DNA from 3 places in the Xenorhabdus sp. KJ12.1 genome. Region 3 is predicted to be linked to each of the others. Evidence: predicted binding sites of a transcription regulator. Region 3 holds the regulator's gene; each other region holds the start of a gene.
What was found. Region 3 encodes LexA, which represses DNA repair genes until DNA is damaged. Its sites were predicted from a motif close to TNCTGTATGTACATACAGNA; they were not measured.

Region 1 (3,218 bases), on a different contig from region 3:
CCGTTCTGTTTCATTGATGGCTTTTTCCATAGAAGCAGTAATTTTGTCGCCATACAAAATGGCTTTACCATGTAAGTTACGCGCAGCACGTCCAATCGTCTGAATCAGTGATCGCTCTGAACGCAGGAAGCCCTCTTTATCTGCATCCAAAATGGCTACCAAAGAGACTTCCGGCATATCGAGACCTTCACGCAGCAAGTTGATCCCCACCAGCACATCAAATTCACCCAAACGCAAATCACGAATAATTTCGACCCGCTCGACGGTATCAATATCAGAGTGAAGGTAGCGCACCCGCTCCCCGTGTTCTTCCAGATATTCAGTTAAATCCTCAGCCATACGCTTAGTCAGAGTGGTGACTAATACACGTTCATTTTTAACCGCCCGAATACGGATTTCAGACAGCAAATCATCCACCTGAGTTGCTACCGGGCGGACTTCAACTTCAGGATCAATCAGACCCGTTGGGCGTACCACCTGTTCGACCACTTCATTACCGGATTTTTCCAGTTCATAATTGCCGGGGGTTGCTGATATATAGATGGTTTGTGGTGCCAGCGCCTCGAACTCTTCAAAACGCATCGGGCGGTTATCCAGTGCTGATGGCAGACGGAAGCCGTATTCCACCAGCGTCTCTTTACGGGAACGGTCTCCCCGATACATAGCACCAAGCTGTGGAACGGTGACATGGGATTCATCCACCACCAGCAAGCCATCTGCAGGCAGATAGTCAAATAAAGTCGGAGGGGGTTCACCCGGCGCACGACCAGACAGATAACGGGAATAGTTTTCAATCCCGGAGCAATATCCCAGTTCATTCATCATTTCGAGATCAAATTGTGTTCTCTGAGTGATGCGCTGCTCCTCCAATAACTTATCTGAAGCCAGAAGGACTTTTCTCCTGTCAGCTAACTCAACTTTAATCTCTTCTATCGCCTGAAGGATACGTTCACGAGGTGTTACATAGTGCGTTTTAGGATAAACCGTATAACGGGGAACGTTATACTCAACCTGCCCCGTCAGTGGATCAAACAGGGAAAGCCGTTCAACTTCATCGTCAAACAGTTCAACACGTAAGGCATGTTCATCAGATTCAGCCGGAAAAATATCAATGACTTCACCACGCACACGGAATGTTCCCCGCTGGAATGCCTGATCATTGCGCGTATATTGCAGTTCAGCCAAACGCCGCAGGATAGAGCGCTGATCGATCAGCATCCCATTTGTCAGATGAAGCATCATTTTCAGGTAGCTATCAGGGTCACCTAGACCATAAATAGCGGAAACAGAAGCCACAACAACCACATCTCTTCGCTCCAACAGAGCTTTGGTCGCAGAGAGGCGCATCTGTTCAATATGTTCGTTTACAGAGGCATCTTTTTCGATAAAAGTATCAGAGCTGGGTACATAGGCTTCGGGTTGATAATAATCATAATAAGAAACGAAGTACTCTACAGCGTTTTCCGGAAAAAACTCTTTCATTTCACTATAGAGCTGAGCTGCCAGTGTTTTATTAGGAGCCAGAACCATTGTTGGCCGATTCATGTTGGCGATGACATTGGCAATCGTAAACGTTTTACCTGAACCCGTGACTCCCAATAATGTCTGATGGGCAAGACCATCTTCCAGCCCATCCTGTAGTTTACGGATGGCTTCTGGCTGATCACCGCCAGGTTCGAAATCAGAATGCAACCTGAATACTTTGTTCGTTTCTTTACTCATCTTCCACCCGATAACATTGCACAGCTCTATCCTTATTTATTTCCAAGCCATAGCCCGAAAATACACAAGATATATACGCTAACCAAAACGTTCTTATAATACTGGATAAAAAAACAGCTTCAAGTGGGTTAACAAAATAATATTACCGTCCCACTTAAAAGCTGCACCTGAAAAGAAATAACATAACTAACATATCACATTAAGTGATATTAACCTTTAGTTAACATTATGTGGGCCTATTTTTATCCCCAGACAGTCTTTTTGTCTTTTTTATTTTCGTATTCGTTATTGAAATGATAAAGCAGGGAATGGCAAAGAGATAGTAAAAGGAATTGATTTTATATAACCAGTTAATTTTGAATGGAAAAAAATCAAAGGAGAGAATAACAGCAAATCTTGCGCAAGCCGCGTATTATCTTGTGTCAGACCACTTGTCTAAACCTAATGCACAAGGTTATCCACAGGAACAGTGGATAACTCAACAAATCCTATTAACTATGGGAAGTTGCGGAGTTATCCCCTATTATGGATTTTCTCAATAACAGAGTGTTTTCATGCTATTTTAGAGTCGATTTACGTTATTTTTTGTTCAAAAATAGTGCGAAAATTGCCGAAATAGAGTGGATTCTATACTAACATTTCAGCAGCCCCACTAATCCCTACTGGGATTTTAACCAACATCGTTTAAACAATTAGTTAACCAATAAATCAATGTTTATATATTTCCCTACGTCATGGCGTTCTACTTCCAGCCCACTCATATGGGGGATCACACCAAGTAATTGAGCCGGCATCATTCTCTTCAATGTCGCCAGATATTCAGCCTGACGCCTGCCGGGTGGCTCAATTTCATTCGCAACCCAGCCTGCTAATTTCAGCCCGGAATCCTGAATCGCTTTTGCTGTTAACGCTGCATGGTTAATACAGCCTAATTTCACGCCTACTGCTAATATTACAGGCAGCTTTTCCTCAATCACCCAATCAGCAAAAGTGTTATTCTCAGATAGCGGTGTATACCAACCTCCGGCTCCCTCAATGAGTACCCAGTTTGCTTTTGCTGATAATTCACTCAGGCCTTGTGACATCACAGAAAACTCAATAGGCTGATTGAGTTCAGCACTGACAATGTGAGGAGATGTAGGTTCAATAAACGCTAACCGATTAACCTCCTGATAGGTAAGAGGTACGGAGCTGTTATGCAATAACGCCAGAGCATCCCCGTTACGTATACCTTCAGAAGTGAGTTCACAGCCTGATGCAACCGGTTTATAACCCGCAGTCTGATAACCTTTTTCATTAGCCGCCTGTAATAAAGCACAACTGACAACCGTTTTACCCACTTCAGTATCAGTTCCGGTAAGAAAGTATTTACTTGTCACAATAAATAACTCCAAAAACAATTTGATAGCTTAATGGGTAATCCCCATTATTTTTGGGATAAGCTTCTGAGAGCGCATTCATGCGTTTTCTTGTCATCAGCCCCTGCTGACGTCCAT
Region 2 (3,218 bases), on a different contig from region 3:
AAGGCTCCACCATCATCGCCGTACCGGCAGCTCAACTGCCAAAACTACATCAGGTAAAAGATAATTATCTGGAAATGCTGAAGAACGAATATGCGGTCGCTGAAACTAACCTGACTCTTTTGTTGGATGACGTCAAAACCTTATCACAGGCATTAACGGCAGATTGTCAGTCCCGCTTTATCGCTATGCTGAATACAATGCCTAACGGTGTTATTCGCATGAGTGATGTTGCAAAAGGTGTTGTAGAAACATCCCTGAATGTGGGTGTTGTCAATATGGAAGAAGACCACGTCGAGGTTATCTGCCTTATCCGTTCACTGATTGAAAGTGGCAAGGCTTATGTTGTCGGGATGCTCAACTCTCTGGCTAAACTTTCCGGCGCAGAAGCAACAGCAAGTGGTGACTACCCGGGCTGGCAGCCGGATGCCGATTCTCCGGTAATGCACTTAGTGCGTGAAACTTACCACCAACTGTTCGACAGTACACCAAACATTATGGTAATTCACGCAGGTCTGGAATGTGGATTATTTAAAAAACCCTACCCTGATATGGATATGGTTTCCATTGGCCCAACTATCCGTGGTGCCCACTCACCTGATGAAAGGGTTCACATTAAGAGTGTTGGCCAGTACTGGCAATTATTGACTGCTATCCTGAAAGCGATCCCAGTGAAAGAATAATGCAGTTCTCCCCTGTCTACAGACAGGGGAATATCCCTTCTTCATATTCCCTACGCTATTTTGCAGTATCTTTTCCGTGATAGCTTCCTGTAATACTTTTTCTTTAATTTCTTTCGTAAAGCATATTTTTGTAAAACATACCCGTATAAAAGATTGCTAACAAACCCGCATTACAACTCAAGCAATAGCTGTCGTTCCAGTTGTGGGCTTTGTAATGTCACATGCAGGCCAACTAAGCGGACTCCTCTGCCTTCCCGACGTGTCTCCCAAGCCTGTTGGGCAACCTTCAGCAGATCCTGTTTATCCAGTAACGGATGAGTATGTTCCTGTGTGGTTAGCTGAAAATCATCAAATTTTAATTTAATACCCTGACGAGCAATGCGGAGATCTGGTTTGACCTTTCCCAGTCGTTTTTCCAGCTCGGGATAAAGCTGTTCAATCAACTCAACACAATCACGCCAGTCATGAATATCCTGCGCCAGCGTTTTCTCTACCCCAACAGACTTACGTAAACGATCAGGTTTTATCAGGCGCTCATCAATACCATGACAGCGCTGCCAGAGCACAAGTCCAAATTTACCCAGTTTTTTTATTAATGCTAACTTGTCATAGTTTTGTACATCAGAACAAAGTACTAACCCCATATCGGACAAGCGCCCGGCGGTGACTTCCCCCACTCCGGGAATTTTACGTAATGGCAGAGATTGCACAAAATCGTCAACCTGTGTGGGTGAAATCAAATACTGACCGTTGGGTTTATTGATATCAGAAGCTATTTTTGCCAGAAATTTAACGGGGGCAATTCCCGCTGAAGCCGTTAGCTGCAATTCATCAAAAATCACCTGTCGAATTTCTTTGGCAATTAATGTTGCTGAACCATGACAATGCTGGCTATTTGTCACATCCAGATACGCTTCATCCAGCGACAAGGGTTCGATCAACTCAGTATAGCGGGCAAAAATCTGACGGATATGTTGAGAAACTTCTTTATAGTAGGCCATACGCCCTGAAATTACTTTCAGTTGAGGACACAACTTCATTGCCATTGAGGTAGACATAGCACTGTGTACACCGTAACGGCGGGCAGGATAATTTGCAGTACTGATGACACCCCGCCTGTCAGCACTACCACCAACAGCTATCGGGATATCGCGGAGTGACGGATTATCCCGCATTTCAATGGCAGCAAAAAAGCAGTCCATATCGATATGAATAATTTTGCGCATCTGAACTCTCCACGACAAAAAATACTGTATAAATATACAGAACAAATTCATGATATGCTAATTTTTTTAATCTGTTACTGCGCAACTTTCATTTCACTATCGTCTCTCACTATCTGAACAATATTTCATCTTTGTTAAGATGAAAATTATCACCTCACGATAATTTATTAATTAGTCTAGTAACATTTAAAATAACAAAACTATCAAAATTTATTATTTATTTTCATTGATATAAAAAATAAACTGCAGTTTTGTGCAATTCATGGCAGACAGATTTAACTAAAACCAACAGCAAACAATAAACTATTACAAATCACACAAAATGAGAAACCTCTTGCACAAATATCACCCTAACATTCTCAAACCCTGTTAAATTTGACTCCAAAGTAAGGACTCTGATGAGCAACAATCGTTCTTTTTATCTATATCAGATATCTGATATTCTGTTTACTTCGTCAACAAGAGCATTTGGTATGCTATTTTCCTGGTGGATGATTGAAATACTAAAGCTAGAATTAAAACTCGGCTGGTTTATCTTTTTTTGTTGGCTATTTCAGATTTTATTCTTAATTAAATTTGGAGAAATAGGTGACAAAATAAATAAAAGAAGTGTTGTGCTGTACTGTACTATCCCTTCTTTTATTCTTTTTGTTATCTCTAACCTATTAGACAGCAATTTTTATTTATCATTAGGACTGATATATATTGCAACATCAGTTGCCACGGCTATCATTCAGCCTATAGGAATAAGTATTATTCCTGAAATAATGGATAACAAAAAACTAGACAAGGCATTTAAATATCGAGGTCTGGTAAACTCTATTAATACCATGCTTGGCCCGGCAATTTCCGGATTAATTATTCATTACTTTAATATTGATGGCTCATTGATTTTTATTGCCGTAATGTCATTACTGCCACTGATTGGGTTTTATTTTATTAAAACAAATTCAGAAAAAAAGCCAGAGGAAGCCGAACATCGCGGGCAAAAAAGTATTAGGATCATTACCAAAAATTCAACAGAGATAAGGCTTTCATTTGTTGCGGCTTTTTTTAATTTTGCGATTACACCATTAATCATGTACATCCTGCCTATTATCATTCTGAATCAGTTTAAACTAAGTGCCTTGCATGTTGGCATTGCTGAGGCAACCTTTGGGATTGGCATGATGCTAGGCAGCCTTGTTATTATCAATCAGATAAATAAGATTTTCTGTAAGGCTCATACTGCTTTTATTGCAGCATTGACTATGGCGCTCTGTATTGCCGGTATATCTCATGCCGATTCTTTTACTGAATTATGCTGTTACAT
Region 3 (3,218 bases):
TGACCATCCTGAGCCAATTGGCGGATACGTTCGCCATTATGGACATTGATGCCCTGATAGAGACGGTTCCACGTCCAACTCAGTACACGGTCTGTTATGCGAACAGTTTCATAGGAAAAATCAGCGGCAATCTCTTCCAGCATATTGATTGCGTTCTGTTTCGCTTTTTCTGGCGAAATTTTCTTGCTGCGAGCCTCATCAGCAATCGCTTTTTCAATCGCTTTTGATTCCAGTAACTTTCTGAACAGATCTTGCCGCGCAGGTAAACGTGGCCCGACAGCAGCCAAACGTTGGCGGGAATAGTGTATGCGTGCAACGCGGGCGAGTTTATTGGCAATAATTGTATCTGTGCCATGTTCATCAGCAATACTGCGTAATGATACCGGTGCGGAAAAACGGACAAAACTATCTCGCCCAAGCCACAGGATTGCAAAAAACTTCTGGATCCCGTTAAGCAGGCGTAGCTGAGGAGCTGTATTGGTTTCCTGACCTTCACGCCCGGGAGAGCGCCCGAACATCACAGAAACAGGCACCATCTGAATATCTAAATCAGGATTACTACGATGTAAATCCAGATAAGAATGGAAAATCTTCACAGACTCATGTTTAGGCGCATAGTAACTGAATACACGCGGGCCATCATCAATGAAGACATAGCTTGGAAGCTGTGTATCATCAATATCCAAAGGCGCTAGCGGATCAGGTAAATCCTGAGCAAGACACTGTTGACGCAGAGTCAATAAATCGGCCTTTGAATGATACGGTAACACATACAGAATAGGCCGAGTCGTATCAAGACTCAGCTCCGTAACAGGAACCGTTGGAATAAGTTTACTTTTAACTAAAAGTTTTATCGGCAAATTCAATAAGTTGTAATATATTTTACGCCAAGCTGACATAACTGCTTTAAGCCTCTTGTTAGCAATGCGCGGCAAGCATACCAGAAACAGATTTTGAGATCTGTGTAAATAAGATAATAATAGGGACTAAAAGTTATATGATCTTAAAACTATTATGATTCTTGAAGAAAATTTTTATGGCTAACCAATCAACAGGTTTAACCCGCATAATTAAAGCGGCTGGGTACTCGGCAAAAGGTATTAAAGCTGCATGGAAAAATGAGGCTGCATTCCGACAGGAGGTAGTTTTAGCTATTTTAGCAATTATTGTGGCATTCTCCTTTGATTTCGGCATGTTTGAGAGACTTTTTCTCATTAGTTCAGTTATGTTAGTGCTTATTGTGGAAATGCTTAATAGCGCTATTGAAGCGGTTGTAGACCGTATTGGCAGCGAATATCACGAACTATCGGGGCGAGCAAAGGATATGGGCTCAGCTGCGGTATTTTTAGCCATGATTTTAGCACTATTTACGTGGGTGATAATTATTTGGTCGTATTTCACCCGTTAATGTGGTGTATTTTTCGTCAAAAATCGTTATTTAGCGGCTTTTACATTCTGACTGGTTCCCAATTCAATTTTAGCTGTATATACTCACAGTCAGACTGTATAAACAAACAGGGGGCGAAATGAAAGCATTAACAGCCAGGCAGCAAGAAGTTTATAACTTGGTGCGTGACCATATTTCGCAGACGGGTATGCCACCGACACGTGCTGAAATTGCCGCGCGTCTTGGTTTTCGTTCACCTAACGCAGCAGAAGAGCATTTAAAAGCACTTGCGCGTAAAGGGGTGATAGAAATTATCGCTGGTGCTTCCAGAGGTATCCGTTTGCTACTTGAAGAGGAAGATGAAGGGGCTGGATTACCACTCATTGGTCGTGTGGCTGCTGGTGAACCACTATTGGCTCAGGAACACATTGAAAGCCATTACAAAGTGGATCCGGAATTATTTAAACCGAATGCTGATTTTCTATTGCGTGTCCGTGGTATGTCCATGAAGGATATCGGTATTATGGATGGTGATTTACTCGCTGTGCATAAAACGCAGGATGTTCATAACGGGCAGGTCATCGTGGCACGGATTGAAGATGAAGTCACAGTAAAACGTTTCAAACAAACAGGAAACAAGATAGAACTGATTGCTGAAAATCCTGAGTTTAAGTCTATCGTTGTGGATTTACGCGAACAGAATTTCACCATTGAAGGGTTAGCAGTTGGCGTGATTCGTAACGGGGATTGGTTCTGATTGTAAAAGCGGATAATTATACATTACCCATTCTGGGCGGTCATTTTTCGTAGTACCCGCTAAGCACATGTTTATGCGGGGACGTAGAATTTAATGAATTTATCATCAAGTAATGACCGCCTGATAAGGTAATTTCAAACTCACTCCATACACGAGTTTGTTTCATGGCAAGAAGAGCATAATCCGTGGACTTCTATGACACTGTGCCGCAAATGAAACCCTGCACGCTGTGCTAAATTTTGTATCGCTGATTCGATATCTTCAGCATCCTGCTCGGTAACAGAACCACAATTATCACAAAGAAACATTGCTGATGTATGGCATGGTTCTTCAAAGTGATGACACACCACATAACTATTTGTAGATTCTATTTTGTGAACAAAACCCTGCTCCAGTAAAAACTCTAACCCTCGATAAACAGTTGGCGGCTTTGCCTGTGGCTCAACTTCACGTAGCAGATCCAGCAAATCATAAGCACTGATTGCACCCGGTTGGGCTGAAATCAAGCGCAGAATTTCAAGGCGTTGAGGTGTTAAACGAACCCCTCGTGACAGACAGATTGCTTCAGCCTGCGTCAGTAATTTTTTTTGATTGATAGTTTTCATTACACCTCTCACACCTACACGATGCTAATGACTTAATATTACCATGTTTTTTGTGGCTGAGAGAGGTGTTCACACGATGTATTCTATTCTTAGATCATTTTAAGGCCTTTGAATGGATTCCAGCTATCATCACCTTCTTTTTCTTTTAGGTAATAAGAATAATTAGCTGTTACACCATATAATGCAGCATTCATAGCTCCCAGAAAAATACTAATAAAATTTGCAGTTTCAAGGGATAGAGGGACTATCGCGCTAATCATAAAGAAAGCAAAAAATAAAGCGACCCCGATACCGAGTATGGTTAATCCTTTTTTCCACATTCCAAGTACAATAAAGTAGAGAATGCCAAAGAAAAATGCAAAGAAGTTCATATTTATCTTGATGCGCGTTATATAAGGTGCCTTTTTAAAAGCAGCTTGATATTCTTTAGAAGAAGGAGCCCCATTTTTTTCAAAAAATTTAAATCGTT

Region 1: the regulator LexA is predicted to act here: its motif matches at 1,822-1,841, upstream of uvrB (excinuclease ABC subunit UvrB).
Region 2: the regulator LexA is predicted to act here: its motif matches at 1,929-1,948, upstream of dinB (DNA polymerase IV).

Annotation. Positions count from the first base shown of each region.
Region 1 is NZ_CAWNQH010000105.1:130,844-134,061, reverse strand. It holds gene uvrB (excinuclease ABC subunit UvrB) at 1-1,722, opposite strand, end outside; gene bioD (dethiobiotin synthase) at 2,415-3,101, opposite strand; gene bioC (malonyl-ACP O-methyltransferase BioC) at 3,091-3,218, opposite strand, start outside.
Region 2 is NZ_CAWNQH010000062.1:37,269-40,486, forward strand. It holds gene pepD (beta-Ala-His dipeptidase) at 1-680, shown strand, start outside; gene dinB (DNA polymerase IV) at 851-1,906, opposite strand; gene AACS92_RS08360 (MFS transporter) at 2,305-3,218, shown strand, end outside.
Region 3 is NZ_CAWNQH010000095.1:7,896-11,113, forward strand. It holds gene plsB (glycerol-3-phosphate 1-O-acyltransferase PlsB) at 1-899, opposite strand, end outside; gene AACS92_RS17495 (diacylglycerol kinase) at 1,037-1,408, shown strand; gene lexA (transcriptional repressor LexA) at 1,527-2,144, shown strand; gene zur (zinc uptake transcriptional repressor Zur) at 2,285-2,749, opposite strand; gene AACS92_RS17510 (DUF2628 domain-containing protein) at 2,839-3,218, opposite strand, start outside.